DNA from 2 places in the Dysosmobacter sp. Sow4_B12 genome. Region 2 is predicted to be linked to the other one. Evidence: predicted binding sites of a transcription regulator. Region 2 holds the regulator's gene; the other holds the start of a gene.
What was found. The regulator HrcA, encoded in region 2, represses chaperone genes, less so after heat shock. The targets are predictions, from matches to a motif close to TGTTAGCACTCNNNNNNNNNGAGTGCTAACA.
Positions count from the first base shown of each region.

Region 1: ACTQ4R_RS06505 (co-chaperone GroES) is a predicted target of HrcA. The motif match lies at 2,602-2,632, and genes of this name have one in related genera.

Region 1 covers NZ_JBQKKR010000004.1:73,631-88,544, forward strand. The annotation lists gene ACTQ4R_RS06490 (NfeD family protein) at 1-278, opposite strand, end outside; gene ACTQ4R_RS06495 (THUMP domain-containing class I SAM-dependent RNA methyltransferase) at 452-1,561, shown strand; gene ACTQ4R_RS06500 (diacylglycerol/lipid kinase family protein) at 1,589-2,515, shown strand; gene ACTQ4R_RS06505 (co-chaperone GroES) at 2,682-2,966, shown strand; gene groL (chaperonin GroEL) at 3,029-4,654, shown strand; gene ACTQ4R_RS06515 (potassium channel family protein) at 4,829-5,476, opposite strand; gene ACTQ4R_RS06520 (TrkH family potassium uptake protein) at 5,492-6,838, opposite strand; gene ACTQ4R_RS06525 (hypothetical protein) at 7,147-7,323, shown strand; gene ACTQ4R_RS06530 (DUF4118 domain-containing protein) at 7,393-10,071, shown strand; gene ACTQ4R_RS06535 (response regulator) at 10,064-10,789, shown strand; gene ACTQ4R_RS06540 (phosphate acyltransferase) at 10,977-11,894, shown strand; gene ACTQ4R_RS06545 (phosphoglycerate kinase) at 11,953-13,197, opposite strand; gene ACTQ4R_RS06550 (type II glyceraldehyde-3-phosphate dehydrogenase) at 13,208-14,281, opposite strand; gene ACTQ4R_RS06555 (DeoR/GlpR family DNA-binding transcription regulator) at 14,500-14,914, shown strand, end outside.
Region 2 covers NZ_JBQKKR010000015.1:16,201-31,114, forward strand. The annotation lists gene dnaJ (molecular chaperone DnaJ) at 1-500, opposite strand, end outside; gene dnaK (molecular chaperone DnaK) at 584-2,437, opposite strand; gene ACTQ4R_RS11360 (nucleotide exchange factor GrpE) at 2,486-3,091, opposite strand; gene hrcA (heat-inducible transcriptional repressor HrcA) at 3,088-4,134, opposite strand; gene ACTQ4R_RS11370 (folate family ECF transporter S component) at 4,361-4,960, opposite strand; THF riboswitch at 5,043-5,151, opposite strand; gene ACTQ4R_RS11375 (RnfABCDGE type electron transport complex subunit B) at 5,247-6,155, opposite strand; gene rsxA (electron transport complex subunit RsxA) at 6,169-6,759, opposite strand; gene rsxE (electron transport complex subunit RsxE) at 6,775-7,395, opposite strand; gene ACTQ4R_RS11390 (RnfABCDGE type electron transport complex subunit G) at 7,416-8,033, opposite strand; gene ACTQ4R_RS11395 (RnfABCDGE type electron transport complex subunit D) at 8,030-9,067, opposite strand; gene rsxC (electron transport complex subunit RsxC) at 9,064-10,437, opposite strand; gene ACTQ4R_RS11405 (DUF975 family protein) at 10,752-11,600, shown strand; gene ACTQ4R_RS11410 (hypothetical protein) at 11,782-12,006, opposite strand; gene ACTQ4R_RS11415 (HNH endonuclease) at 12,355-12,681, opposite strand; gene ACTQ4R_RS11420 (hypothetical protein) at 12,853-13,032, opposite strand; gene ACTQ4R_RS11425 (ECF transporter S component) at 13,332-13,877, opposite strand; gene pdxR (MocR-like pyridoxine biosynthesis transcription factor PdxR) at 13,989-14,914, shown strand, end outside.

The DNA of each region.
Region 1 (14,914 bases), on a different contig from region 2:
GTGACCCGGCCGGCCTGGCCCAGGGCCCGGTCCGCGTTGGTGGCCACGGTGCCGTCTTTGCTGAACCGGCGCACCAGAGGCCGGGTGGCCGCCAGGGCCGCCGCCGACACGGCCAAAAACAGCGCCACCTGGACGCCTGTCCCGGCGCCCAAAAGCGCCCCGGCCAGAGCCGCCGCAGCGCCGGCCACGAACCAGATGGACACCAGTCCGGCGGTCAGGGCCTCCACGATGCCGAACAGCACCGCCGCGCCCAGCCAGAGCCAACTCATCAGATCCATACTTCCTCCTATCCGCTTTGCCGATCTGTATAAACTCATCATAGCATGCCCGGACCGGGAAAAGCATTTCATTTTGGTTACAAACCGCAGGAGAAAAATGCCGCATTGCGTATCCTAACGTTTTCTGATATACTGGTCCCGGAAAACGACTGGAAACAAAGGAGGTGCGGGCCATGACACTGACGGTGCCCTGCCTGTTCGGGCTGGAAGCCCTGGTGGCGGATGAGATGAAGCGCCTGCAATTGAAGGACGTTCGGGCGGAAAACGGCCGGGTCCACTGCGAGGGGACCTTGACGGACATCGCCCGGTTGAATCTAAACCTGCGCTGCGGCGCCCGGGTGCTGATGGAGCTGGGCTCCTTCCAGGCGCCGGATTTTGAGGCGCTGTTCCAGGGTGTACTGGCCCTGCCGTGGGAGGATTATATTCCCCGGGACGGAGAATTTCCCGTGAAGGGCTACTCCCTCAACTCCGCCCTCCACTCCGTCCCCGCCTGTCAGGCCATTGTGAAAAAGGCCGCCGCCAAGCGGCTGGGGAACGCCTACGGCTGCGAGACCCTGCCGGAGACCGGCAGCCGCTATCAGATCCAGTTCGCCATCATCAAGGACACCGCCACGCTGTACCTGGACACCTCCGGCGAGGGCCTGTACAAGCGGGGCTACCGGGCCCAGAATATGGGTGCCCCCCTGCGGGAGACGTTGGCGGCGGCGCTGGTGACCCTCTCCCGCTACCGGGGCAGGGACCCCTTCTGTGACCCCTTCTGCGGCAGCGGCACCATCCCCATCGAGGCGGCCCTCATCGCCAAGAACCGGGCCCCGGGCCTGGACCGGAGCTTCGCCGCCCAGAAGTGGAAGAATATGGATTCCAAGCTGTGGCTGGACGCCGCCGACGAGGCCATGGACAAGGAGTTCCACGGCACCTACGACATCTGGGGCGGCGACATCGACCCCAAGGCCGTGGAGCTGGCGAGGCACAACGCGGAGCTGGCCGGCGTGGAGGACTGTGTCCGCTTCGAGGTGGCGGACGCGGGAGCATTCCACCGGGACAGCGAGTACGGCCAGCTGGTCACCAACCCGCCCTACGGTGAGCGCCTGCTGGAGAAGAAGGAGGCGGAGGAGCTGTACCGGGTGTTCGGCCGGGCGCTTCGGGACCTGCCGCCCAAGTGGCGGGTGGTGGTGCTCTCCTCCCACACGGAGTTTGAGCGGTGCTTCGGCCGCCCGGCGGACAAGAAGCGCAAGCTGTACAACGGCATGCTCAAGTGCGACGCGTTCCTGTACGGGAAATAAAGAGAGAAAAACGAGGGGGATGTCCTGGTGAAGCATGTGTTCATCATCAATCCCAACGCGGGAAAGCGGGACCAGACCGCCCGCATTTACGACATGGCGGACCGCCTGCGGGACCGCCACGGCCTGGAGTGCGCCTGTATGCTGACGGAGCGCCCCGGCGGTGCCACGGAAATGGCCCGAAAGCTGGCGCAGACCGGCGAGGACTTGCGGCTTTACGCCTGCGGCGGCGACGGCACGGTCCACGAGGTGGCGGAGGGCGTCGCCGGGTACGTAAACGCCGCCATGACGGCCATCCCCACCGGCACCGGCAACGATTTTTTGAAAAACTTCGGCCCGGACGCCGAAAAATTCAACGACGCGGAAAACCTGTGGGACGGGGAGGCCTTTCCCCTGGACCTCATCGACTGCAACGGCCGCCTGTGCCTCACCATCGCCTGCAACGGCATCGACGCCCGGGTGGCGGACAGCGTCCACCAGTACAGCGGCCTGCCGCTGCTGTCCGGCCGGGGCAGCTATTTAGCCGCCGTGGCCGCCAACGTGCTGCTGCGGCCGGTGGGCAGCCGCTGGACCGTCTGGCTGGACGGCGAGCGGCTGGAAGGGGAATTTTTGCTGGTGTCCATGTGCAACGGCCGCTATTACGGCGGCGGGTCCATGCCGGTGCCGGAGGCCCGGATGGACGACGGCGTGCTCCACACCATCCTTGTGAAAAAGGTGGAGCGCAGTAAATTTGCCCGGCTGTTCAGCGTCTATTCCGCCGGGGACTATCACCTGCTGCCGCCGGAGCTGGTGCGGGTCAGCACCGCCCGCACCGTCCGTATCCAAAGCGGGGAGGAGCTGGTCACCTGCCTGGACGGGGAGTGCTTCCGGGGCAGGGAAGTGGTCATGACGCTGTCGGACAAGCGGCTGAACTTCTTCGGCCCCAAGGGCTGCAGCCCAAACGCCACCGCCCGGTGAGGCCGCGGCGGGAACATTTACAAATTCTTCATAACTTTTCCGCGATTTCCCCTTTACAAACGGAATCAGTTGCGCTAATATAGCAGCGTTAGCACTCGAGGAGATTGAGTGCTAACGCTGAAATTGTTTTTTCAAAAATTTTTATATTCTTAAGGAGGAACCCCAAATGAAACTCACTCCGCTTGCAGATCGTGTCATCCTGAAAATGGTTGAGGTCGAGGAGACCACCAAGGGCGGCATCATCCTGACCGGCTCCGCCAAGGAGAAGCCCTCCGTGGCCGAAGTCATCTCCGTTGGCCCCGGCGGCAACGTGGACGGCAAGGACGTGGTCATGACCGTGAAGCCCGGCGACAAGGTCATCACCAGCCAGTACGCCGGCACCAAGGTCAACCTGGAGGACGTGGAGTACGTCGTCGTCCGCCAGAACGACATCCTGGCCATCGTCGAATAATTCCATCACCACTTAAACTATTTCGCGTTTGCGAATCATCTTTATTTTGGAGGTAGTTTATCATGTCTAAGCTCATCAAGCGCGGCGACGAGGCCCGTAAGGCCCTGGAAGCCGGCGTCAACACTCTGGCCGATACCGTCAAGGTCACCCTGGGCCCCAAGGGCCGCAACGTGGTCCTGGACAAGAAGTACGGCGCTCCCCTCATCACCAACGACGGCGTGACCATCGCCAAGGAAGTGGAGCTGGAGGACCCCTTTGAGAACATGGGCGCCCAGCTGGTGAAGGAAGTTTCCACCAAGACCAACGACGTTGCCGGCGACGGCACCACCACCGCCACCCTGCTGGCCCAGGCCATGATCCACGAGGGCCTGAAGAACCTGGCTGCCGGCGCCAACCCCATCGTGGTCCGCAAGGGCATGGCCAAGGCCGTGGAGGCCGCTGTGGCCGAGGTCAAGAAGCAGGCCAAGACCGTGGACGGCTCCAAGGACATCGCCCGTGTCGGCGCCGTGTCCAGCGGCGACGAGGAGATCGGCAAGCTGATCGCCGACGCCATGGAGAAGGTCTCCTCCGACGGCGTGATCACCATCGAGGAGTCCAAGACCGCTGAGACTTACAGCGAGGTCGTGGAGGGCATGCAGTTTGACCGCGGCTATATCACCCCCTACATGGCCACCGATATGGAGAAGATGGAGGCTGTCATTGACGATGCCTATATCCTCATCACCGATAAGAAGATCTCTGTCATCGCCGACATCCTGCCCATCCTGGAGCAGCTGGTCCAGTCCGGCAAGAAGCTGGTCATCGTGGCTGAGGATGTGGAAGGCGAGGCCCTGAACACCTTAATCGTCAACCGCCTGCGGGGCACGCTGAACGTGGTCTGCGTGAAGGCTCCCGGCTTCGGTGACCGCCGCAAGGAGATGCTGCAGGATATCGCCACCTTGACCGGCGGCACCGTCATCAGCGAGGAAGTCGGCCTGGAGCTGAAGAGCGCCGACATCTCCATGCTGGGCCGCGCCCGCCAGGTGAAGGTCACCAAGGAGAACACCACCATTGTGGACGGCGCCGGTGACTCCCAGGCCATTCAGGACCGGGTGGCCCAGATCCGCGCCCAGATCGCCAACACCACCAGCGAGTACGACAAGGAGAAGCTCCAGGAGCGCCTGGCCAAGCTGGCCGGCGGCGTGGCTGTCATCAAGGTGGGCGCTGCCACTGAGACCGAGATGAAGGAAAAGAAGCTGCGCATCGAGGACGCTCTGAACGCCACCCGCGCCGCTGTTGAGGAAGGCGTGGTCGCCGGCGGCGGCACCATCTTTGTCAACATCATCCCCGCCGTGGAGGCTCTGCTATCCACTGTGGAGGGCGATGAGAAGACTGGCGTCCAGATCATCGCCAAGGCCCTGGAGGCCCCCATCCGTCAGATCGCGGCCAACGCCGGCCTGGACGGCTCCGTCATTCTGGAGAAGGTCCGCTCCTCCGGCAAGAACGGCTACGGCTTCGACGCCTATAAGGAAGAGTACTGCGACATGGTGGCCTGCGGCATCATCGATCCCGCCAAGGTGACCCGCTCCGCGCTGGAGAACGCCGCTTCCGTCTCCTCCATGGTCCTGACCACCGAGTCCCTGGTGGCCGACAAGCCCGAGCCCCCCGCTCCCGCAGCTCCCGCTCCCGATATGGGCGGCATGTATTGATCGGCAAAACACAACACAAAGCCGCAGGCCGAAAGGCCTGCGGCTTTTTCATCTTGTCTTGACAAAGGCAAAACAACAAGCACTCTCCGGCCTTGCAAGGTGGCGGAGGGTGCTTGTTGCTGCAAGTGCGGCATGATTTTCCCGCGCCCGGGGCGGCAGGCGGAAGCAGCGGCCTTACAGGCTCAAAAACCGCTGGGCGTCCCGGTTGCTGCCCAGAATGAAGATGGTCTCATCCGCCGTGAAGCAATGGGCGGGGCCCGGCAGCGGCTCCAGCTTGCCGTTGCGCTTGGTGGCCAGCACGTTGATGTGGTACTTTTGACGGACCGCCAGTGCCACGATGGTCTTTCCCACCCAGGAGGCGGGTACGGCGGTTTCGAAAATGGAGTGGTCCTCCGTCAGCTCAATGTAGTCGAAAATGTGGTCGGCACTGTACCGCACCGCCGCCCAGGATGCCATTTGCTTTTCCGGGTAGATGACGTCGTCAGCGCCGTTGCGCAGCAGGAACTTGGCGTGTACGTCCCGGGCCGCCCGGGCCAGCACGAAGGGGGCCCCGTGCTCCTTCAGCAGCGCGGTGGTCTCCAGGGAGCTTTGAAAATCGTCGCCGATCGCCACCACGCACAGGTCAAAATTGCGGACGCCCAGAGACGCGATGAACTGCTCGTTGGTGCTGTCGCCGATCTGGGCGTTGGTTACCAGGGGCAGGATGTCGTTGACCCGCTGCTCATCCCGGTCCACTGCCAGGACCTCGTGACGCAGCTCCCGCAGCTTTTCAGCCATGTGCCGCCCAAAACGGCCCAGACCGATCAAAAGCACAGATTTCATATGTAGGCTCCTTTCTTATCCCACCGTTACCGGCTCTTGCGGGAATTGAGACGCGGATGTGCCGTTTCCGGCCGTGAAGGCATAGATCATGGTCAGCCCGCCTACGCGGCCGAAGTACATGAGAAAAATCAAGATCATTCTGGAGGCGGCGGAAAAACGCGCGCTGCCGCCGAGAGACAGGCCCACCGTGCCGATGGCGGAGGCCGCCTCGAACAAAGCGTCCATCAGCGGGACGGCGTCGATGCAGCAGATCAAAATACCGCCCGTGAGGAACAGCAGGATGTACAAAAGGAAGATGGCGCAGGCGCTTTGGAGGGCGGAGTCCTGGACCCGCCGCCCGAAGCACTGGGCGCTGCGCCGCCGCCGGAAAACCGCCGCGGCGCTTAACAGCAGGACGGCGAGGGTGGTGGTTTTGAAGCCGCCGGCGGTGGAGCCGGGGGAGCCGCCGGTGAGCATCAGCAAAATGGTCACAAGCTGGCCGGCCTCGGACATCCGGGCCAGGTCCACGGTGTTGAAGCCGGCGGTCCTGGGCGTGACGGACTGGAAGAGGGCGGCCAGGAGTTTTTCCCCGCTGGACAGGCTCACCCACTGGGGGAGGCGGAACTCATAGAGCAAAAAGAAGAAAAAGCCAAACAGCAGCAGGGCGGCGGTGGTGACTAAAATGAGCTTGCTCTGCAGCCGGTATTCCTTGCAGCGCAGGCGGTGGACGGCAGCGTCCTGCCAGGTGAGAAAGCCCAGGCCTCCGATGACGATCAGAAGAATGACCACCACATTGACGGCGGGGTCCCCCACATAGCCTGTTAGGGAGGAAAAGGGGACGTCCCGGCCCATTAGGTCAAAGCCGGCATTGCAGAAGGCGGAGACCGCGTGGAAAACGGCGTACCAGAGCCCGCGCCACAGTCCCATCCGGGGACAGAAACGAAGGGCCAGAAGGACGGCTCCCACACCCTCCATGATAAAGGCGGCCTTTAAAATAAAGCCCGTCATGCGGACGATGCCGCCCACTTGGGGAGCGGAGATGGACTCCTGCATGACCCAGCGCTGCTTCAAACCGATCCGCTTTCCGGAAAAGATGGAGATGGCCACGGCCATGGTGACAACGCCCATGCCGCCCACCTGGATCAAAAACAAAATGACCAGCTGCCCGAACCCGGACCAGTAGCTGGCCGTGTCGTGGACCACCAGGCCAGTGACGCAGGTGGCGGAGGTGGCGGTAAACAGCGCGTCAAAAAAAGACGCCCCGCCCTGTCCCCTTGTGGAGAAGGGGAGCATCAGCGCCGCCGTTCCCAGCAGGATCAGAAGAAGGAAGCCGAAAATGATGACACGGGCGGGTGATACCCGCTCGCTTTTCCAAAAGGGCATGAAGGCCCCACGGAGCTTTTCTTTGAACACGCCGGAGCTGCCTCCCCTGTGTGACAAGTGTAAGAACATATAAAGGTTAATTGTATTATAGCATGGGGGAAATGAGGACTTTATTAGGGTTCTTTACACGGCATTAAAATTACATTAAGAAGCGGCGCGGTCCGGGCTGCCGCGCCCGAAGGCGGCAGGCAGTATTAATGCAATCTTAATCTCCTGCGGAAAATGTAAATCTCACCCATAGATGTTTGCGTTTATAATAAAAGTAGAGAACACAGCCGCGTTTGCCGCGGTGATGGGGAGGGGTCTGTGTGGAGGCTTTGATTCTGGCCGGAGGATTTGCCTGTATTGCCGTGATGGGCTTTTTCGTCATGGGACGTCTGGGAAAATTTCTGGATCAGGGCGGCATCCGCCCCTACTGGGACGAGGAGGAAGAGCAGACCTCCGGAGAGGCGGAGAGCATCACAGCGGACATCCCGGGTGAGTAAAACCGTTGCAGCATGGATGGCCAGCGGCTATAATCAACGGTGAGGACCACTGCGAGAGGAGGAACGCTCATGCAGGATGATCACCGCCCGGGCCCCGGCTCCCCCCACAGCCTATGGCAGGCGGAAGAAGTGCCGGGAGGCCAGCTGAAGATCTTTTTCGGTTACGCCGCCGGTGTTGGCAAAACTTACGCCATGCTGGAGGCGGCGCGGCGCGCGAAGGCCGCCGGCGTGGACGTGGTGGCGGGGTATATCGAGCCCCACACCCGGCCAGAGACCCAGACGCTGCTGCAGGGATTGGAGCAGCTGCCGGCAATGTCTGTCCTGTGTAAAGGGACGGAACAGAAGGAATTTGACCTGGACGCGGCGCTGGCGCGGCATCCCCAGCTGATTTTGGTGGACGAGCTGGCCCATACCAACGCCGAGGGCTGCCGGCATGTCAAGCGCTACCAGGATGTGCAGGAGCTGCTGCGGGCGGGCATCAATGTTTATACCACCGTCAACGTCCAGCATCTGGAGAGCTTAAACGACAAGGTGGCCGCCATCACCGGCGTGTCCGTGGCCGAGCGGATCCCCGACAGCGTGTTTGACTCCGCGGACCAGGTAGAGCTGGTGGACCTGGAGCCCGCGGACCTGCTGGAGCGCCTGCGGGAGGGAAGGGCCGGCCGTCCCCGGCAGGCCATGGGGAATTTCTTTACCGACCAGAATTTGGCCTTCCTCCGGGAGATCGCCCTGCGGCGCACGGCGGACCGCCTGGACACGACCCCCTGGCTGGAGGGAAATGAAAAGCCGAAGGCCGGCGAACACATTCTGATCTGCCTGTCCGCCTCCCCCTCCAACGCCAAGGTCATCCGCACCGCCGCCCGTATGGCGAAGGCCTTTCACGGTGCCTTTACGGCGCTGTTTGTGGAGACGCCGGATTTTGCCGCCATGTCCGAGGCGGACCGGACCCGCATCAGCGCCAATGTGCGGCTGGCGGAGGAGCTGGGCGCCAGGATCACCACCACCTACGGCGACGACCCGGCGGTACAGATCGCGGAATACGCCCGCATCAGCGGCATCTCCAAGATCGTTCTGGGCCGCAGTCCGCGCCGGAGCGGAGTCCACCACACCAAAAACCTGGTGGACCGGCTGAACGAACTCGCCCCCGACCTGGACATTTATATCATCCCGGACCAGCGGGGCAATCAGACGTCGCCCCACGCCCTCAGCCGGAAAAACACCCAGGAGCACCTCTCCGCCCTGGACATCCTAAAGACTCTGGGAGTTTTGACCCTGTGCACCCTGGGCGGTTATTTTTTCTCATTCCTGGGCATTTCGGACACCAATATCATCATGCTGTACCTGCTGGGCGTGCTGGTCATCTCCATGGTCACCACGGGCCGCAGCTACAGCCTGCTCTCGTCGGTGCTGTCGGTGCTGATCTTCAACTTCTTCTTCACCGCGCCCTACTTCACCCTGCGTAGCGACCCCAGCTATATCGCCACCTTCGGCATCATGTTCCTGGTGGCGCTGCTCAGCAGCTCTCTGACCACCCGGATCAAGACCCAGGCGAAGATGAACGCCGATAAGGCGTACCGTACCGCCATCCTGCTGGAGACCAGCCACAAGCTGCAGACTGCCGAGGGGGCGGAGTCTATTTTGACCATCGCGGCCCAGCAGCTGGGACACCTGCTGGAGCGGGACCTGGTGGTCTACCAGGCGGACGGCCAGGGGGGGCTCCTGCCGGCCATGTGCTTCCCCTTTGCCGAGGAGGCGGACCTGTCCGCTCTGCTGACGCCCGATGAGGAGGCGGTAGCGGAATGGGTCATGAAAAACAACAAGCACGCCGGCGCCACCACCAACACCCTGCCGGGGGCCAAGTGCCTGTACCTCTCCATCCGCGGAACCGGCGGCGCCCTGGCGGTGGTGGGCATCGCCGCCGCCGGGAACCAGCCGCTGCTGTCCTTTGAGAAGAACCTGATGGTGGCCCTGCTGGATGAGTGCGGCCTTGCGCTGGAAAAGGAACGCACCATGCGGGAAAAGCAGAGGGCGGAGGCCCAGGCGGACCAGGAGGCCCTGCGGGCCAATCTGCTGCGGGCCATCTCCCACGACCTGCGCACGCCCCTCACCAGCATTTCCGGCAACGCCAACATCCTAATGGAAAATGCCGACCAGCTGGAGCCGGAAAAGCGCCAGAGCCTGTTTACCGCCATCTACGACGACGCCATGTGGCTGATCAACCTGGTGGAGAACCTGCTGTCCATCACCAAGATCGAGGATAACCGCATCCACATGAACATTGAGCCGGAGCTGCTGGAAGATATTTTCGCCGAGGCGCTGTCCCACCTGGACCGGAACGCCTGCCGCCACCACATCGAAACAAAGCTGCCCGACGACATGCTGATGGCCGACATGGACGCCCGCCTTGTGGTGCAGGTGGTCATCAACATCGTCAACAACGCCGTCAAATACACACCGGAGGGGTCCCGCATCACCCTGTCCGCAAAGCGGGACGGCCGGATGGTTGCCGTGGAGGTCGCCGACGATGGACCGGGCATCCCGGACGAGGCAAAGGAAAGGCTGTTTGACATGTTCTACACCGCCGGAAACGAGCGGGGCGACGGGCGGCGGGGCCTGGGACTGGGTCTTGCCCTGTGCAAGTCCATCGTGACCGCCCACGGCGGCACCATTGCGGCCATTGACAATCACCCCCAGGGGACTGTTTTCCGCTTCACCCTGCGGGCATCGGAGGTAAGACCCTATGAATAAACCGCAGATCCTCTTTGTGGAGGATGACACCGCTGTCGGAAATCTCATTGCCACCACGCTGGAGACGCAGAACTACCAGTTCCACCGGGCCAAAAACGGTCAGCAGGCGGTGCTGGACGCCCTGTCCTACCGGCCGGATGTGATGCTGCTGGACCTGGGCCTGCCCGACATTGACGGCATCGAGATCATCAAAAAGGTCCGCTCCTGGAGCAACATGCCCATTATCGTGGTGTCCGCCCGGTCTGACGACCGGGACAAGGTGACCGCTCTGGACGCCGGGGCGGACGACTATCTGACGAAGCCCTTCTCCGTGGACGAGCTGCTGGCCCGGCTGCGGGTGGCGCTGCGCCGGGTGCGCTACGACAGCCAGAAGGCCAGCGGCGAGGCGGCCCGGTATCAAAACGGAGGCCTGGTCATCGACTATGCCGCCGGCTGCGCTTACCGGGACGGCCAGGAGCTCCATCTGACCCCCATCGAGTATAAGCTTTTGTGCCTGCTGGCCAAAAACGCCGGCAAGGTGCTCACCCATAACTATATCATCAGCGAGATCTGGGGCGCTTCCTCGGAGAACATATCGGCGGAGCTGCCCTCCCTGCGGGTCTTTATGGCGACGCTGCGGAAAAAGCTGGAGGTGGACCAGAGCCACCCCCAGTACATCCAGACTCATATCGGCGTGGGCTACCGCATGATCCAGTGCAATAAAGACAGCGAGCCGTAAGTGCCGGACCCTCTTGTAATAATGCTGTGCTTTTTTGAAAAAAGTTGTATGTTCCAACGAAAATTTCCGGCGGCCCTTGTAAGCCATCCGGCAAAATGGTAAAATCACCCCGAAAAATGGGGGAATGTGTCGATTCTCCCCGCTGCATTTTGCACAATATTATATGATGATGAAGGAGAATGTGGAGATGGCACTGAATAACTTTGACCAGATCGTGGAACGCGCCAAGCAGTCCTTCCGCAAGGAGCGGGTGGTCATTGCCGGAGCGGATTCGGAAAATATCCTGCTGGGCGCCTTTGAGGCCCAGGACGCCGGCTTTGCCTCCTTGATCCTGGTGGGCGAGCCCACCAAGGTGGAGCCCATGCTGGAGCGGCTGGGCCTAAAGGACAAGCCCTACCGCCTGGTGGCGACGCAGCCCGGCAACAATGTGGTCCAGGCCGCCATCGATATTATCAACCGGGGCGAGGGCGACGTGCTCATGCGCGGCAACACCCAGACCCGCAGCTTCCTCATGCGTCTGCTGGACGAGAATAACGGCCTGCGCACGGACAAGCGCTTGACTCATATCGACCTGGTGAGCATGCCGGAGTATCCCAAGCTCATCGCCATCGGCGACGTGACCGTCACCATCGAGCCCAACCTGCAGCAGAAAAAGCAGATCATCCGGGACATGGTGGAGATGCTGGAGTCCGTGGGCTATGAAAAGCCCAACATTGCTCTGCTGTCCATGGTGGAAAACGTCAGCTTCCACATGAAGGACACCGTGGAGGCCCAGCGCCTGGTGATGGAGCACGCGGAGAACCCCATCGCCGACTGCAACCTGGTGGGCCCCATCGCCTACGATCTGATCTTGTCCAAGGAGGCCGCCCGACTGAAGGGCTATGACAATCCCCTCTGCGGCGAATTTGACGGCATCGTGGCCCCCAACCTGATGGCCGGCAACCTCATCGTCAAGTGCTGGCAGATGCACGCCCACGCCAAGACCTGCGGCGTGGTCATCGGCGCCAAGGTGCCGGTGGCCCTGACCTCCCGCAGCGACGACAAGGAAGTGGCGTTCCTGTCCCTGGCCTTCTGCGCCGCCCTGGACCTGCAGTCCGACCGCTGAAAAAGCGAGCACCCGGAGCTTTCGCTCCGGGTGCTTTTTTATGAAGAGGGGGCGGCGGTCACAGGGTGGAGCCGTGACGCAGGGCCCGCACCACCGGCAGCTCCTCGCCGGAGAGAAAGCGGATGAGGGCGCCGCCGCCGGTGCAGACATAGTCCAGCTTGTCGGTGACGCCGTATTTGGCGGCGGCAGTGATGCTGTCTCCGCCGCCGATGACGGTGAAGGCCTTCGTGTCTCCCAGGGCGTTCCACACGGCCCGGGTGCCCAGCTCCGTTTCCGGCTGTTCAAAAACGCCCATGGGCCCGTTGGCGAATACGGTGGCGGAACCGCGGATCAAGTCCTGGTAAAGGACCGCCGTGTGGCTGCCCACGTCCGTGAGGGCGGCGCCGGCGGGGATGGCGTCCACCGGAGCTTCCTGCCGGCGGCCGTCCACGGTGTAGGCCGCGTCCGCCGGCAGGACGATGCGGCTTTGGTACTGGCTGTACAGCTCCCGAGCGGTCCCGATAAAGCCGGCGTAGCCGGAGGCTTCGATAAAGTCCATGCTGCCGCTGCCGATCTCCTTGCCGGCGGACGCCAGCATGATGTTCGCCACCAGGCCGCCGGTGAGCACGCGGTCCGCGGCGCCGTTTTCCAAAACGGCGCGCAGCATCAAAAAGGCGTCGGAGACCTTGGCGCCGCCCAGGATAAACGTGCAGGGATGGCTGGGGGCGGCCATCAGGTCGGAGACCACACAGTACTCCCGCTCAAACAGGCGGCCCATGGCGGAGGGCAGCACCTGCTCGAAGCCGCACAGGGAGGGCTGGTCCCGGTGGGCGGCGGCGAAGGCGTCGCAGATGTACAGGTCCGCAAGAGGTGCCAGCGTCCGCACCAGCAGCGTCTGGGCCTGCTGGGGGTGGGTCAGACGCAGGTTCAGCTCAAAGAGGGTCTGCTCCTCCGCCAGAAACCGCACGTTGTCCAGCAGCAGGATCTGGCCGGGCTCCAGGGACCGGATGGCCGCCTGGGCAGCGGGGCCGCATACGTCGGGGAGGAAGCGGACCTCCCGGCCCAGCAGCGCTTCCAGGACCTTGGCGTGGGGCGCCAGGGAATAGTAGTTCTGGTATTCGATGTCGCTGCCCTGGTGGGCCAGCAGCACCAGCCGGGCGCCCCGGTCCGCCAGCTCCCGCACCGTGGGGACGCAGGCCCGGATGCGGGCGGTGGAGCGCAGGGTGCCGGAGGCTTTGTCCACCGGCTGGTTGATGTCGACGCGGCACAAAACCGTCTTGCCGGCCACGTCCACGTCGTCCAGAGTGCGGATACCGTACTTCATGGCCGCCTCCTCAGCCCACTTTCCGGGCGGACACAGGCGCCTTGGGCTGGAACAGGCCCTTGAACTGGCCAATGTGCAGGTACTTGTTGGTCATGGCGGTGCCCTCCTCCCGGGTCAGCTGCATGGAGCAGGCGGCACGGATGCCGTCGATGGTCTCGGGAATGGTGACGCTTTCCTGGGGGATGTGGATGGCGTACATGAGGTCGTCACCGCTTTCTACAATGCTGTCGGCCCACAGGCCGATCTCGTACAGGTCGCCCCGGGGACGGCCCAGGTCCCGGCCGTACTTGAAGAAGGAGCTGTTGCCGGCGAAGCCGTCGTCGATGCTGACCACGCGGATGCGGGGGTGCTTTTCAAAGGCTTCCAGGGCCATCTCCCGGGTGATCTTCCGCTTGCCGCTGACCACCACGGTGATGATGTGGCCGTGGGTGACGGGGGTGTGGACCAGGATGCCGGTGGCGGAGATGTGGGGCATGATGGTCATGAGGTCCACCGCCTGGTGGGTGGGGGCTTTTTCCATCTGCAGGGCGTTGGTGAGGCCCCGGTGATAGTCGCCGGGGTCCGCCACCCGGCGGATGATGGTGATGGCGGCCTTCTCCACGCCGTAGGCCCGGTCCAGGCAGTCCACGGAGCGGATGAGGCCGGTGGTGTTGCAGGAGGTCAGCTTCAGGTACTGCTGGCCGATGCCCTTTTCGTAGTTGGCGTAGCCGTGGAAGAACACGTCAGCCACGGAGTTTTTCTCGCCGCCCTGGAAAATGGCCTTCACGCCGGCCTTTTCGTACAGGACCTTGTTCTTGGCGCCCACGCCGCCGGGGGAGGAGTCCAGCATGATGTCCACCTTGCCCAGCAGGTCCTGGAAGGTGCCGGACACCGGGATGCCCAGCTGGTCCAGGGCGTCGCTGTTGGCGCCGTCCACCAGGTACAGGTCGTAGGGCATGCCCTTTTCGTACAGGGCCCGCACCGCCAGGGTGGGCGCCAGGTCGGCCACGCCCACCAGCTCCATGTCCTCCTGCATGGCCACGCCGTCCGCCAGCCGCTGGCCGATGGTGCCGTAGCCCGCCACACCTACGCGAATCTTTCTCATGTCAAACGCTTCCTCTCCATAAATTATAAAGTGTTAGTTTAATTATGGTAAAATTATTGGTAACTTTCTGATGATGTGATGATAAACTATTGGTTTTCTTTTTGCAAGTCCTTTTTGAGAAAAAATTTAAAAAAATTCTCAAAAGACATTGAAAACCTACCTAAAACATTGTTATAATATTAGCAATCCACGAAAAAACGGGAAGGAAGGCGGCTTTGATGAGACTGGATCGGGTCAATGAAATGGAGCAGTACGTTCTGCGGAACGGAACGGCGTCTTTAGAGGAGCTGGCGGAGGAGTTCCACATCTCCATGAACACCGTCCGGCGGGACGTGTCCGCCCTTTTGAAGCGTGGCCGCATCCGAAAGACCTACGGCGGCGTAGCTGTCCAGGAGGCGCCGGGGATCTTGCCCATGGCGGTTCGGGCCGGGAAAAACCTGGAGGAAAAGCGGAAGATCGGCCGTTTGGCGGCGACACTGGTGGAAGACCGGCAGACCATTTTTCTGGATTCCGGCTCCACGGTGCTGACCATGCTGCCCTACCTCACGGGACGGAAGGATGTCACCATCGTCACCCACAGCCTTTCCGCCATGTACGAGGCCGCCAAGTATCCCAATTTAAAGGTCATCGCCC
Region 2 (14,914 bases):
GGCGTGGTGCCGGGGGCGCAGCCGCTGCCGTGGCAGGTGTCGCACTGCTCCGTGCGTTCCACGGTGACGGCCTTTTCGCAGCCGAAGGCCGCCTCCTCGAAGCTGATGGCCAGGGACATGCGGATGCTCTCGCCCCGCTGGGGCGCGTTGGGATTGGTGCGCCGTCCGCCGCCGCCGAAGCCGCCGCCGAAGAAGCTGCCGAAAATATCGCCCAGGTCGCCGAAGTCGAAGCTGCCGTCGAATCCGGCGCCGCCGGCGCCGAAGTTGGGGTCCACGCCGGCGTGGCCGTACTGGTCATACCGGGCCTTCTTGTTGGGGTCCGACAGGACCTCATAGGCCTCGTTGACCTCCTTGAAGCTCTCCTCGGCGGCCTTGTCTCCCGGGTTTAGGTCAGGATGGTACTTCCGGGCCATTTTCTTATAAGCTTTTTTGATCTCGTCCTCTGAGGCGCCCTTGGAAACGCCCAGGACCTCGTAATAATCACGCTTGCTCTCTGCCATATTGAAAACTCCTCATATTCCGAAACGCCGTATCAGGGACAGGCGGCACGCACTGTCCCTGATACGTTTTATGAGAGGGTCGCTCACTTGTTCTTGTTGTCATCCTCGTCCACGACCTTGTAGTCAGCGTCGTAGTACTGGCCGCCCTGGGTGCCGGCGTCGGCGCCGGGCTGCTGGGCACCCGCCTGGGCGCCGCCCTGGGGGTTGGCCTGCTGGTACAGCTTCTCGCTGACGGCGTAGAAGGCCTGGGTCAGCTCGTCGGTAGCGGCCTTGATGGCGGCGGTATCCTGGCCCTTCAAGGTCTCCTTCAGCTTGTCGATACCGGCCTGGACCTTGTTCTTGTCGTCGGCGGGGATCTTGTCGCCCATCTCGGCCAGGGTCTTTTCGCTCTGGTAGACCATCTGGTCGGCCTGGTTGCGGGTCTCCACTTCTTCCTTCAGCTTCTTGTCCTGGGCGGCATACTGCTCGGCTTCCTTCACAGCCTTCTCAATGTCCTCCTTGCTCATGTTGGAGGAGGAGGTGATGGTGATGTGCTGCTCCTTGCCGGTGCCCAGGTCCTTAGCGGAGACGTTGACGATGCCGTTGGCGTCGATGTCGAAGGTCACCTCGATCTGGGGCACGCCCCGGCGGGCGGGAGCGATGCCGTCCAGGTGGAAGCGGCCCAGGCTCTTGTTGGCGGCAGCCATTTCACGCTCGCCCTGGAGGACGTTGACCTCCACGCTGGTCTGGTTATCGGCGGCGGTGGAGAAGATCTGGCTCTTCTTCACGGGGATGGTGGTGTTGCGGTCGATGAGCTTGGTGAACACGCCGCCCATGGTCTCGATGCCCAGGGACAGGGGGGTGACATCCAGCAGCAGCAGGCCCTTGACGTCGCCGGTCAGCACGCCGGCCTGGAGGGCGGCGCCCATGGCCACGCACTCATCGGGGTTGATACCCTTGAAGGGCTCGGAGCCGGTGAAGTTCTTCACGGCCTCCTGCACGGCGGGGATACGGCTGGAGCCGCCCACCAGCAGGACCTTGGAAAGGTCGGAGGGACGCAGGCCGGCGTCGGACATAGCCTGGCGCACGGGGCCCATGGTGGCATCCACCAGATGAGCGGTCAGCTCGTTGAACTTGGCCCGGGTGAGGGTCACGTCCAGGTGCTTGGGGCCGGTGGCGTCGGCGGTGATATAGGGCAGGTTGATGTTGGAGGTGGTGACGCCGGAGAGCTCGATCTTGGCCTTCTCGGCGGCCTCCTTCAGCCGCTGCATGGCGACCTTGTCGCCGCTGAGGTCCACACCGTCGGTGCGCTTGAACTCAGATACCAGGTACTTCATGACACACTCGTCGAAGTCGTCGCCGCCCAGGCGGTTGTTGCCGGCGGTGGCCAGGACCTCGATGACGCCGTCGTCGATCTCCAGGATGGAGACATCGAAGGTGCCGCCGCCCAGGTCGTAGACCATGATCTTCTGGGACTGCTCCTTATCCACGCCGTAGGCCAGGGCCGCGGCGGTGGGCTCGTTGATGATGCGCTTGACATCCAGGCCGGCGATCTTGCCGGCATCCTTGGTGGCCTGACGCTGGGCGTCGGTGAAGTAAGCGGGAACGGTGATGACGGCCTCGGTGACGGTCTGGCCCAGGTAGGCCTCGGCGTCCGCCTTCAGCTTCTGCAGGATCATGGCGCTGATCTCCTGGGGGGTGTATGCCTTGCCGTCCACGGTGACCTTGTAGTCGCTGCCCATCTCACGCTTGATGGAGGAGATGGTGCGGTCGGGGTTGGTGATGGCCTGGCGCTTTGCCACCTGGCCCACCATGCGCTCGCCGGTCTTGGAGAACGCCACCACGGACGGGGTGGTGCGGTTGCCTTCCGCGTTGGGGATGACGACTGCCTCGCCGCCTTCCATGACGGCCACGCAGGAGTTGGTAGTACCAAGGTCGATACCGATTACTTTAGACATAAATGATTCCTCCTAAATATATCGAAAACGTTTTGTTTACTCTCTATGTTAATTGGCCACCTGGACGATGGCGTGGCGGATGACCTTGTCACCCAGCATGAAGCCCGCCTGGAACACCTGGGCCACCTCGTTCTCCCCTAGATTTTCGTCGTCGATGTGCATGACGGCGTTCATTTTCTCCGGGTCAAAGGGCTTGCCCTGGGCCTCGATCTCCGTGACGCCCTGCTTTTGCAGAATGTCCTTAAACTGGGTGAAGATCATCTCCAGTCCCTTTTTGTGGGGGGAGTCCTCTCCGCCCTCGCTGGCGGCGGCACGCTCCAGATTGTCGTACACCGCCAAAAAGGCGCTGATGGTGTCCGCCTTGGCATCCTGGTACAGGCTATCCTTCTCCTTGGCAGTTCGCTTGCGGTAGTTGTCATATTCCGCGGTGAGGCGGACGAACTGGTCCTTCACGGACTCCAGCTGCTTGGCGGCCAGCTCCGCGGCCTCCATCTGCTGCTGGGTCAGGGTATAGGTTTTCTCCTTTTCCTTTTTCTTCTTGCCTTTGCCGGTCTTTTCCGTCTGCTCCTGGGCGGTCTGTTCCGCGGTCTGCTCCGCCCCCGCCTGGGTCTCCGGGGTCTCCTCAGCGGTGGGCTGCTTCGTCTCTTCGCTCATTCCTTCGTATCCTCCTTCGGGGGTAATTCCTGTTTTCCAAACAGCCGTGTCAGCCCGTCGGCAAAGCCGGAGAGCCGCGCGGCCACCGCCGCGTAATCCATGCGGGTGGGACCCACCACGCCGATGAGGCCCCGCATATTGTCGCCGATGTCGTAGCTGGCCACCACGACGCTGGCGTTTTTCAGCGCGTCGCTGACGTTTTCCGGCCCGATGAGGATCTTCATAGGCCCCTCGTCCGGCAGCGGCAGGTTCTCCTTGCTGTCCGTCATAAAGCTCATCAGCTGATGGGCCTTGTCGGCGTCCCGGAACTCCGGCAGCTTCAAAAGCTCCTTGGTCCCGGCGGTGACGATCTCCCGCTGGCTGGCCTCCTCCAGGGAGTCCGCCGCGTAGGAAATGGTCTGGGACAGCAGCAAAAACAGCTGGGGCGGGATCTGCTCCGCCACGTTCATAAGGCGCTGGTTCATCTCCGACGGGGAGATGTTGGTGAAATGCCCGTTCAGCAGGCTCACCAGGGTGGGCAGCTGCTCCAGGTCCACCTTCAGCTGCAGGCGCAGCAGCTGGCTTTTCACCCGGTCGTCGCTCATCATCATGACCACGATGCAGCTGCGCTCATCCACCGGCAGCAGCTCGAAGCGCTTGGCGGTGAGGCTCTTGCGGCCGGTGACGCTCATGTAGGCGGGATAGTTCACAAAGGAGCTGACCGCCCGGCCCGCCTGGGAGAGGATGTGGTCCAGCTCCTCCATTTTCAGCTGCAGGGACTGGTTGATCTTTTCCGTTTCCGCCAGGCTCAGCCGCTGCCGCTCCATCAGCTCGTTGACATACAGCCGGTAGCCCTTGGGGGACGGCACCCGGCCGGCGGAGGTGTGGGGCTGCTCCAGATAGCCCAGATCCACCAGGTCCGCCAGCTCGTTGCGGATGGTGGCGGAGCTGACCTTGCCGCCCATTTCGGCGGCGATGGCCTTGGAGCCCACAGGCTCGGCGGTGCGGATGTAGTCCTCAATGACGACCTTCAGTATTTTCTTTTTCCGGTCCGTCAGTTCCATGGCTCGCTCCCGTTCCGCTGTTCTCTTGTTGGGTTAGCACTCATTTCCCCCGAGTGCTAAAGCGAGTTTACCACCACGGGAAAGTATTGTCAATGGATGCTTATAAACAATTTGTGAACAAACGGAGACAGGTTTTTGAACTTTTGACAGCCGACGGGGTTTTGCGGCCGTTTCCCCTCCAGAGCGCGAAAAAAGGCGGGCCCGCGCCCGCCTTTTTCGCCTGTTTTTACCAGCGGATCTTTCCCGCCGTCTGCCCGGGAATGAGGCCGGCCCGCCGCAGCGCCGGCGCCAGCGCGGCAAACAGCAGCACCAGCAGCGCCGTCTGGAAGGGCAGCATGATGAGGTTCTTGATGGCGCTGCCGGCTGCCATGACGGACCACGCCTTTCCATAGAGGATGGCGGACCACAGGGAGCCCAGCACCACGTTCTGGATGTTGGTCAGCAGCTTTGCCAGGAACACCCGCCGGATGGTGAGCTCCGCCCGGTACAAAAAGAGGGCATAGATCAAAACGCCCAGCATGGTGGTGAGGGTGTAGCCGGGGAAAAAGGGGTATCCGCCGCCGCCCGTGAGGAAAAAGCTGAGGATGTCCTCCGAAAAGCCGAACACCACGCCCAGCACCGGGCCGCACACCAGGGCGCAGAGGGCTCTGGCCAAAAAGCCCCAGGTGATCTTGGCGCCGCCGAACAGGGGCACGGAGGGGATGTGGCCCAGCACCACGCACATGGCGATCATCAGCGCCGCGAAGGTCAGCTTCCGCAGGTCGCGGAGCTCCCGGACAGCGTCCCGCCAATAGCCGGCGGAAAATGGATGGGGATAGAGAGACATAAAAATACCTTCCTTCTGTAAAATTCGGCAGTCCGGTACCGGAGCGCCGCACAGAGGAAGGTCTCACCCATGTCCTATATGCGGCAGCGGGATGCGGAACACACACTGCAAGACCCCAAAGCGGTCCTTTCGTCCGGAAAACAACTCCCCGTTTTTCCGGCACTATTTCACACGTGTGTTCCTACTCTGCCTTACTGATGTCATGATATTCCATTTCCACAAAAATAGCAATGGAAAAGGTCCCTAAATCTTGCGATTCAGGGACCTTTTTTCAGTGGAAAATCAATTACTCAGCCTTGGGAGCCTCAGCGGCCTTGGCAGCGGCTTCCTCGGCGGCCTTCTTGGCGGCGGCAGCCTTCTCAGCCTGGGCCTTCTTAATGGCCTTGTACTTTTCCTTCTCCTCGGCGGTAGCCACGGGGGAGATGGCGTCACGGGGGCAGACCTTGGTGCAGAGCTTGCAGCCCACGCACTTGTCATAGTCGATGACGGCCACGCCGTTCACCACATGGATGGCGTCCTTCTTGCACTCCTTCTGGCACAGGCCGCAGCCGATGCAGGAGTTGGCGCAGACGCTCATGGCGGCCTTGCCCTTATCCTGGTTGGCGCACAGCACGTGGACCTTCTTGGAGGCGGGGACGGAGGTGATCAAATGGCGGGGGCAGGCGTTGGCGCAGGCCATGCAGGCGGTGCACTTCTCGGGGTCCACCACGGCGGCGCCGTTGGGGCCGATGCTCATGGCGCCGAACTGGCAGGCATTGACACAGGAGCCGAAGCCCAGGCAGCCGAAGCTGCACTCCAGGGGGCCGGCGGCAACCTTGGTAGCGGAGATGCAGTCCTTCACGCCCACATACTCAAAGCGCTTCTTGGCGTTGGTGCCGCCGTTGCAGCGGACGAAGGCCACCTGGCGCTCGCCGGTGGGAGCGGCCTGGCCCATGATCTCCGCGATGGCGGCGGCGTTTTCGGCGCCGGCGGGAGCGCAGGCATTCACGGGAGCGTCACCGGCCAGGATGGCGGCAGCGCAGCCGGCGCAGCCGGGATAGCCGCAGCCGCCGCAGTTGGCGCCGGCCAGATGGCTGAGGATGGCTTCCTCGCGGGGGTCTTTCTTCACCTCAAAGATCTTGGAGGCGACGGCCAGGACCAAGCCGAACACAGCGCCCAGCACGCCCAGCACGATAACAGCATATGCAATATTCATCTCAACTGCCTCCTTACCAGATCTTCAAGCCGGAGAAGCCCATGAACGCCAGGGCCATCAGACCGGCGGTGACCAGGGCGATGGGGAAGCCCTCGAACGCCTTGGGATAATCCGCGAACACCAGGCGCTCACGGATGCTGGCGAACAGCACGATGGCCAGCAGGAAGCCCAGGCCGCCGGTGACGCCGTAGACCACGGACTCGATGAAGTTGTAGTTGTTCTGGATGTTCAGCAGAGCCACGCCCAGAACGGCGCAGTTGGTGGTGATCAGGGGCAGATACACGCCCAGGGCGGTGTACAGGGTGGGCATGGCCTTCTGCAGGAACATCTCGATGAACTGCACCAGAGAGGCAATGACCAGGATGAACGCCACGGTCTGCATGTAGCCCAGGTTCAGAGGAACCAGGATAAAGGTGTTGACCAGCCAGGTGATGGCGGAGGCCAGACCCATGACGAAGGTGACGGCCACGCCCATACCGACGGCGGTGTCGACCTTCTTGGAAACGCCCAGGAAGGGGCAGATGCCCAGGAACTGGGAGAAGATGAAGTTGTTCGCCAGAATGGCGCCCAGCGTGATCGCCAGGAGGTTAGTGATCTGTTCCATACGTTCCTATCCTCCTTATTTCTTAGACTTGGACAGCGCCCACTGCATGGCGGCGATGAGGCAGCCAAGCACCAGGAAGCCGCCCACAGGCAGGGTCAGCATACCGGCGGGGAACTGAGCGGGGATGATCTGGATGCCCTTGCCGCCGGCGCCCAGCAGGCCGCCGCCGAAGGTGCCGGCACCCAGCAGCTCGCGGATGATGCACATGGTCAGCAGGACCAGGGTGTAGCCGATGCCCTGGAAGACGCCGTCGAAGAAGGAGGCCACAACGCCGTTCTTATAGGAGAAGGACTCGGCGCGGCCCAGGATGATGCAGTTCACCACGATCAAGGGGATGAACACGCCCAGGGACTCGGCCAGGGCGGGAACGAAGGCCTGCAGGAACAGGTCCACCATGGTGACGAAGCCCGCGATGACCACGATGAACATGGCGATACGGATCTTGTCAGGCACGATCTTGCGGATCGCGGAGATGATGACGTTGGACAGGGTCAGGATGATGGTGACGGCCAGGCCCATGCCCAGACCGTTGAAGAAGGATGTGGTAATGGCCATGGTGGAGCACATACCCAGCACCTGGACCAGAACGGGGTTCTGATACAGGAGGCCATCCATAAACTGTTTTTTCAAATTCATAAGTTTTCGCTCCTCCCTTCTCAGCCCATGACGCCGGCCACGGCCAGCGCTGCGTTGACGCCGGTGGTGACGCCGCGGCTGGACACGGTGGCGCCGGTGATGGCGTCCACGTTCTTGCCCACAGCCAGCGTACCGTCAGCGGCACTCTTGCCGATGAACTGATCCAGAACGCCGTTTTCGTTGCTCATGACCTTGGAGCCGATGCCCGCGGTCTCGGAGTTGTTGACGATGGAGACGCCGGTGACGACGCCCTCGGCGTCCACGCCCACCATCATCTCGATGTTGCCCTGGGAGCCGGAGGCCACGACCTTCAGCGCGTAGCCGGCGGGAGCGCCGCCGGACTGGACCTCGTAGGCCTCGGTGATGGAGCCGCCGGCGGAGGACGCGGCGGCGGTCATGTCGCCGGTGATCTCCAGCGCGTCGGAGAAGGTGCTGCCCTCGGGATCGGCCACGACGGCCTTCATGGCCTCCTCGGTCTTGGCCTTGTTGATCTCAGCGATGGGGCCCTCGGTCACACTGTTGACCAGGCCCAGCAGGCCGGCCACGACCACGCAGGTCACAAACAAAGTCACGGTCAGCTTAATGATGTACTTGGGGTCCATGTTGACCTTTTCCTTGGTCTGCACTTCGTTACTCATTTCGCAGCCGCCTCCTTCTTATCGGATTTTACGACGCCAAAACGAGTGGGCTTGGTGTACTTGTCGATCAGGGCCACGCACAGGTTCATGACCATGATGGAGTAGCAGACGCCTTCGTTATAGGAGCCAAAGTAACGGATGAGCACGGTGAACAGGCCGCAGCCGATGCCGAAGATCAGCTGGCCCTTCTTGGTAACGGGGGAGGTGGCGTAGTCGGTAGCCATGAAGAAGGCGCCCAGGAACAAGCCGCCGCCGAACACGCTGTACAGCATCCAGTCCATGCCGCTGCCGGCCTTGGGGAACAGGAAGGTCAGCACGGCCACGGTGGCGATATAGGCCACGGGGGTCTGCCAGTTGATGACCTTGCGCCAGATGAGGTACACGCCGCCGATGAGCAGCAGCAGGGCGGAAACCTCGCCCAGGGAGCCGCCGGTCTTGCCCAGGAACATATCCACCACGGAATAGGTCTCCTTGAGGCTGGCGAAGCTGGCCTCCAGGTCGGCGCCGGAGCCCTTCATCATACCCAGGGGGGTGGCGCGGGTGACCACGTCAGCCACGGAGCCCATGAGGGGCGCCTTGTTAGCGGCGGGGTCCAGCCAGGTGGTCATGCTGCCGGCATAGCTGCCCAGCAGGAAGGCGCGGCCGGCCAGGGCGGGGTTGACAAAGTTCTTGCCGATGCCGCCGAAGAGCTGCTTGACCACCACGATGGAGAACAGGTCGCCGATGAGGATCATCCAATAGGGAGTGGTCACGGGGCAGACAAACGCCAGCAGCATGCCGGTGACCACGGCGCTGAGGTCGCCCACGGACTGGGGCTTCTTCATGACCTTGCGGTACAGCCACTCAAAGAACACGCAGCCCAGCACAGACACGGCGGTCAGTGTCAAGGCCTTGACGCCGAAGCACACCACGGCCCAGATCAGAGCGGGCACCATGGCGATGATCACGTCCAGCATAATGGAACGGGTGGTCTCTGCGGCGCGGATATGAGGATTGGAAGTGGCAATGAGCTTCAAATTCTTGTAATCCGTCATTTGTTCACAGCCTCCTTCTTCTCTTCCGCGGCCTTTTTGGCCTCTGCGGCGGCCTTGTCGGCAGCCATCTTGTTCTTCACCAGCTGCTTGCCGGTCTTGAACATCTGGGTCAAGTGCATACGGGCGGGGCAGGTATAAGCGCAGGCGCCGCACTCCATGCAGTCCATGATATGGGCGTCGTTCAGCTCATCCACCATGCCCTTTTCGGCGTACTGGTACATGAACAGGGGCTCCAGGTGCACGGGGCAGGCGGCCACGCACTTGCCGCAGCGAATGCACTGGGGATGCTCAACGGTCTGCTCCTCGTTCTCGCAGAAGGCCAGGATGGCGCCGGTGCCCTTGGCCACGGGAATGTCCGCGGTGTACTGGGCCATGCCCATCATGGGGCCGCCGGCGATGAGCTTGTAGGTGCCGTCCTTCACGCCGCCGCAGGCGTCCAGCAGCAGGGACACGGGGGTGCCGATGGGGCACTCGATGTTCTTGGGCTCCACGATGCCGCTGCCGGACACGGTGACGACCTTGTTCACCACGGGCATGCCCTTGGTGATGGCCCGGTAGATGCACACGGTGGTGTTGATGTTGAATACGGCGCAGCCGATGTTGGAGGGCAGGCCTCCGGGAGGCACCTGCTTGCCGGTGATGGCCTGGCAGAGCTGCTTCTCACCGCCCTGGGGGTAACGGCAGCGCAGGGGCTCCACCACCACGGGGGCGTTCTTTTCGGCGATGACCTTGTTCATGGCGTCGATGCCGTTTTGCTTGTTGTCCTCAACGCCGATGACGACCTTATCCACACCGAACATCTTGGCAAGATAGGTGGCGCCGCCGATGATCTCCTCGGGACGCTCCAGCATGGTGCGGTGGTCGCCGGTGATATAGGGCTCGCACTCGGCGCCGTTGATGATGACGGTGTCCACCTTGCCGATACCGCCGGAGATCTTGACGTGGGTGGGGAACGTTGCGCCGCCCATGCCGACGATGCCGGCGTTCTTCACGATCTCCACCATCTCGTCGACCGTGAGGGCGTCGGGGTCCGCAGGGGCCTGGACCTCCTCACTGAGCTCGTCCTGGAAATCGTTCTCGATGACCACGGACACCATGTTGCCGCCCATGGAATAGGGACGGGGCTCAACAGCCTTGACTTTGCCGGAAACACTGGCGTGGATGGGTGCGCCCAAGCCACGGAACTCGCCGATCTTCTGGCCCACCTTTACCTGGTCGCCCACCTTCACAAGGGGGGTACAGGGTGCGCCAAAGTGCATCGACATGGGGATGACCACCTCTGCCGGGGGAGCCAGCTGCTCGATGGCCTTTTCATTGGTCGCGGCCTTCATGTCATGGGGATGAACGCCGCCAAAGAAAGCTTGTGCCATTGTCTTCACCTCATTTTTACTCCTGATAGCGTCCAGGGCACATACCGGCTCCGTCCCGCCGGCACGCGGGCCGGGGCGCAATTCTGCCCTGGCGATACTACCACATACTGCGTTTGATTCTACACCAAAACTCAAATTTTGTCCAGACTGTGAACGACAGTTTTTGCGGAAATAAGCCGTTTTTTTGCGGCGGAATTTGTGATTTTTTACATCTTTTTCGGTGTCCCCTCCCTCCCCGCCGGGCGCTTCCCTTGTCAGCGGCGGAAAACCATGCTATAATGTCCAATCAAAATCTCATTCCGGAGGCATTTACCATGATGGTACAGCAAATTGACCGCAAGCAACTCAAGCGGGACTCCAAGGCCCTGCTGCGCACGGCCCAGGTCTCCCCCATGGCCATGACCGCCCTGTACCTGGGACTCGTCCTGGTGCTGGACGCGGCGGACGTGTTGTCCGGCGGCAGCGCGGCCCTGGGGATCGGGAGCCTTTTGAGCACCTTTGTCTCCGTTCTGACCTGGCTGGTGGGCATGGTGCTCTCCGCCGGCTTCGTCCTGTACTGCATGGCCATCCGCCGGGGTGAGCGGGCGGAATTTCTGACCCTGTTCGACGGCTTCGCCTTCGTGGGCAAGGTCATCGGCTTGAACATCGTCATCACGGTGTTTATCGCCCTGTGGTCCATGCTGTTCGTCATCCCCGGCATCGTGGCCGCCTACCGCTACCGCTTCGCCCTGTACAACCTCTACGAAAACCCCGGCATCGGCATCATGGAGGCTCTGGACATGAGCAAGCGCCAGACCGTCGGCTACAAGGCGCAGCTGTTCCTGCTGGATTTGAGCTATTACGGCTGGGCGTTCCTGGCCGCCCTCCCCTCCGCCGTGCTGGAATGGTGCGTGTCCTACCAGGAGCTCTCCGCGATCGTGGGCCTGGCCGGCACTCCCGCTCTTATCACCTCCCTGCTGGCATTGTCGGATTTTTCGTGGATCCTCATCATCGACCTGTGGAGCCTGGTGGTGTCCCTGTTCTACCTGCCGGTCTACCAGTGCACGGAGCTGGGGTACTTCGAAACCGCCAAGTCCACCTCCGGTGTGGGCTTCGGCGCGGAGCCGCCCCGGCAGGACGGCTGGAACGGCCGCATCCACCCCGACGACCTGGGCGGCTGGTAAGCCCCTATCAACGTACAAGCCCCCGGCGGGTTTTAGAACCCGCCGGGGGCTTCCGTTTGGCAAAAAAGTCTTTTTGCCAAACGGAAGCAAGTTTTTCTGCACTTAAAAAGTTCAGAAAAACTTATGATCAAAAACGAAAGACACCCCTCCTGGGTTTCTTTCGTAACTATCTTCCTTCCCGTTATCCCACGCTTTCCCCCGCCCCCCGGAGGGGGGAGGGGGACAGGGGGCAGGGGGCGAACCTGCCGCAACATCTTGTGCCCAGGAGCAGCGCCAGCACCACATATAGCACCCCCGCCGCCGCAAGCGCCATGGCGAAGGAGTTGCGCCAGCCCAGGGGCGGAGGGGGGCAAGTAAGACCCCCCCGCCCCGGCGGAGCGCCGCCCGCCAGCGCCACGACAAGCACCGCAGAGCGCGCCCCACCGAGGGGGGGAGGCCAGGGCCAGGGCAGGGACCCGGCCCGCCGCCGGGGGGACCCACGCCAGCGCCACGACAACCACGCGCGCGACCGCGACCAGGGCGGCGCGGGCGGCCAGCAAACCGCCCCGGCGCATACTAGCCGGGGCGATTTGCGAACAAGGGGCGGGGCCTCAAGGCCACGACCGGCCGCACACCGACGAAGCCCCGAGCAAGCGTAGCGGCGCAGGGGCGAAGCGGCGGCAAGCGGGGCCGACGATCCCCCGCGAGGAGTGCCCCAATGGCCGCCGCCCCCGTATCGTCAAGCACCGTGCTGCCAAAAGAAAAGCGAGGGCCATCAAGGCCCCCACCGTTGCATGTTTTCTTCCCACGGATTCCAGACGAAGCCCAGGTCCGTGTACAGGTCCGCGACGTATTCCACGCATGCCTGGCAAATCTCCGCTGGCTGCATCATGTCGTATTCCGGGAGCCTGGTCCCGTGCGCTACTGCATGGCACCGCCAGCAGAGGGTTATTAGGTTTTGCGGGAAGTTCGTTCCCCCCTGCCCCCTGCTGACTACGTGGTGAATTTGGAGGCCTTGGTTACTGTCACATAGTGCGCATCTGAAATGGTCTCTCCGGTATACATCGTGTCTTATTTTGCTTCTGACGTTGGCGCTTATCATCGTGTCGCCCTCCTTTCAAAGATACCGCCTGCGCACTATGGCGGTCAAGGACGCGAAGCGCCGACCGCAGTCGGCAAGCCGCAGGCGCAGTCCTTGAGGGCCATGGTATCATGCACCGATAATGGAAAGGAGGGCGACACCCGTTCCGGTAGGAGCCGCGCTCAAGCGCGGTCAGTCCTTGCCATCGTCTGCGACCATCCAGGAGCGTATCATGCTTTGCAGCAGCGCATATGGCGTCGTCCCCCTGGCAACGCACATGGCCTTCAGCTGAAGGTACTCCCGCCGCCGCATCTTCGTGCTGACGGTGGCCATGTTCTCACCGTCCCACTTCGCCTGCCTGTCCCGTTCCACGCACTCACCCCCTCATGTACTGTTGACCCTGCCATTTTAACAAGAAACTTGTGATGGAACAAGTGTTCTATCAAGTTTCCTGCCATTTCCTCGCAGTTTTCCACCAGGTTTTCCACGTCTGCGACCAGTTCCCGCAACTCTGCGCGGATGCGCACCCCGGCTTTAGCACCCCTCCTGGGTTTCTTTCGTAACTATCTTCCTTCCCGTCACAAAAGGTTTCCGGATTTATCGGCAGCATACAAGCCCCCGGCGGGTTTTAGAACCCGCCGGGGGCTTTTCGTGTTTCTTCTCGTGTCTCTTCACAGCTGGGGGAACTGGCTGCGCACATAGCCGTTCTTCTTCAGCGCCATGGCCAGCAGGGTGGACACCACCAGGCCGAAGGCCGCCTGGGTTAGGTTGCTGGGAATACCGGCGGCACCGGCGGCCAGGCTGCCGGAGAGGACGCCGTCATACAGGCAGTAGCCCACCACCATGATGGCCTCCGCCGCCGCGCCGCACACCACCATGGCCCAGTTCTTTTTGCCCAGAGCCCGGTACAAAAGCGCCGCCGTCAAAGCCATGAGGGCTTTGATGACAAGGGTGCCGGGAACATAGACGGCGTAGCCGGACAGCAGGTCCGCCAGGGCGGGGCCGATGCCTCCGGCGACGGCACCGTAAACGGGGCCCAGCAGGTAGGCGCCCAGCAGCACCACCGCGTCGCCCAGGTTCATATAGCCGCCGGTGGGGGAGGGGACCATCAGCACCCTGGTGGCCACATAGCTCAGCGCCGCGAACAGCGCCGTCATCACCAGCAGCTTCGTCCGCTCGTGAGAGGCGGCGGTGTTGTTTTCCATTGTCTTTTCCATGTGTTTGTTCTCCTTTCGGGTGTTTTTCGATGTTGCCATCATATGCCTTATGTGATATGATTGAAATATCCAAAACATGACTTTTTTATAAGGTCAGATAGGAGGCGGCATATGCTGACCTATTCCATGGAGGAGCGGGGGACCCTGCCCCTGTACGAATACCTGTACCGCTGCATCCGGAGCGATATTCTGGACGGCACCCTGGCCGCCGGGGAGCGGCTGCCCTCCAAGCGGCAGCTGGCGGAGCACCTGCGGCTGTCCGTCATCACCGTGGAGGGGGCCTACCAGCAGCTGGAGGCGGAGGGCTACGTGTACACCCTGCCCAAGCGGGGCTTTTTCGTCGCCCCGGTGGAGCGGCTGGCGGCCGCGCCGCCGGCGCCGGTGCCGCTGCCCGCTCCGGCGGTCAAACGCCCCTGGTGCCTGGATCTGAAGAGCAATCAGGTGGACGTGACATGCTTCCCGGTCTCCACCTGGGCCCGGCTCACCCGCCAGGTCCTCAGTGAGGGCGGCGAGGCCCTGCTGCGGCCGGTGCCCCACCAGGGGCTGGAGGCCCTGCGGCAGGCCATTGCCGACGACCTGCGGGACTACAAGGGCATGACCGTTTCCCCGGAGCAGATCGTGGTGGGCGCCGGCGCCGAGTACCTGTATCTGCTGCTGGCCCAGCTGTTGGGGCCGGAGGCGGTGTTCGCCGTGGAGGACCCGGGCTACCCCAAGATCCGCCAGGTGTACGGAAAGTGCGGCGCCGCGTGCCGACCCGTGTCCCTGGACCGGCGGGGCATGGACATCGCCGCCCTCACCGCCTCCGACGCCAGTGTGGTCCACATCTCCCCCTCCCACCACTACCCCACCGGCCTGGTGACTCCCATCGGCCGGCGGCAGGAGCTGCTGCGCTGGGCCCGGCAGCGGGACGGCTTCATCATCGAGGACGACTATGACAGCGAATTCCGCTTCTCCGGCCGCCCCATCCCCACCCTGCAGAGCATTGACCGGGAGGGACGGGTCATCTACATGAACACCTTCTCCCAGACCATCTCCCC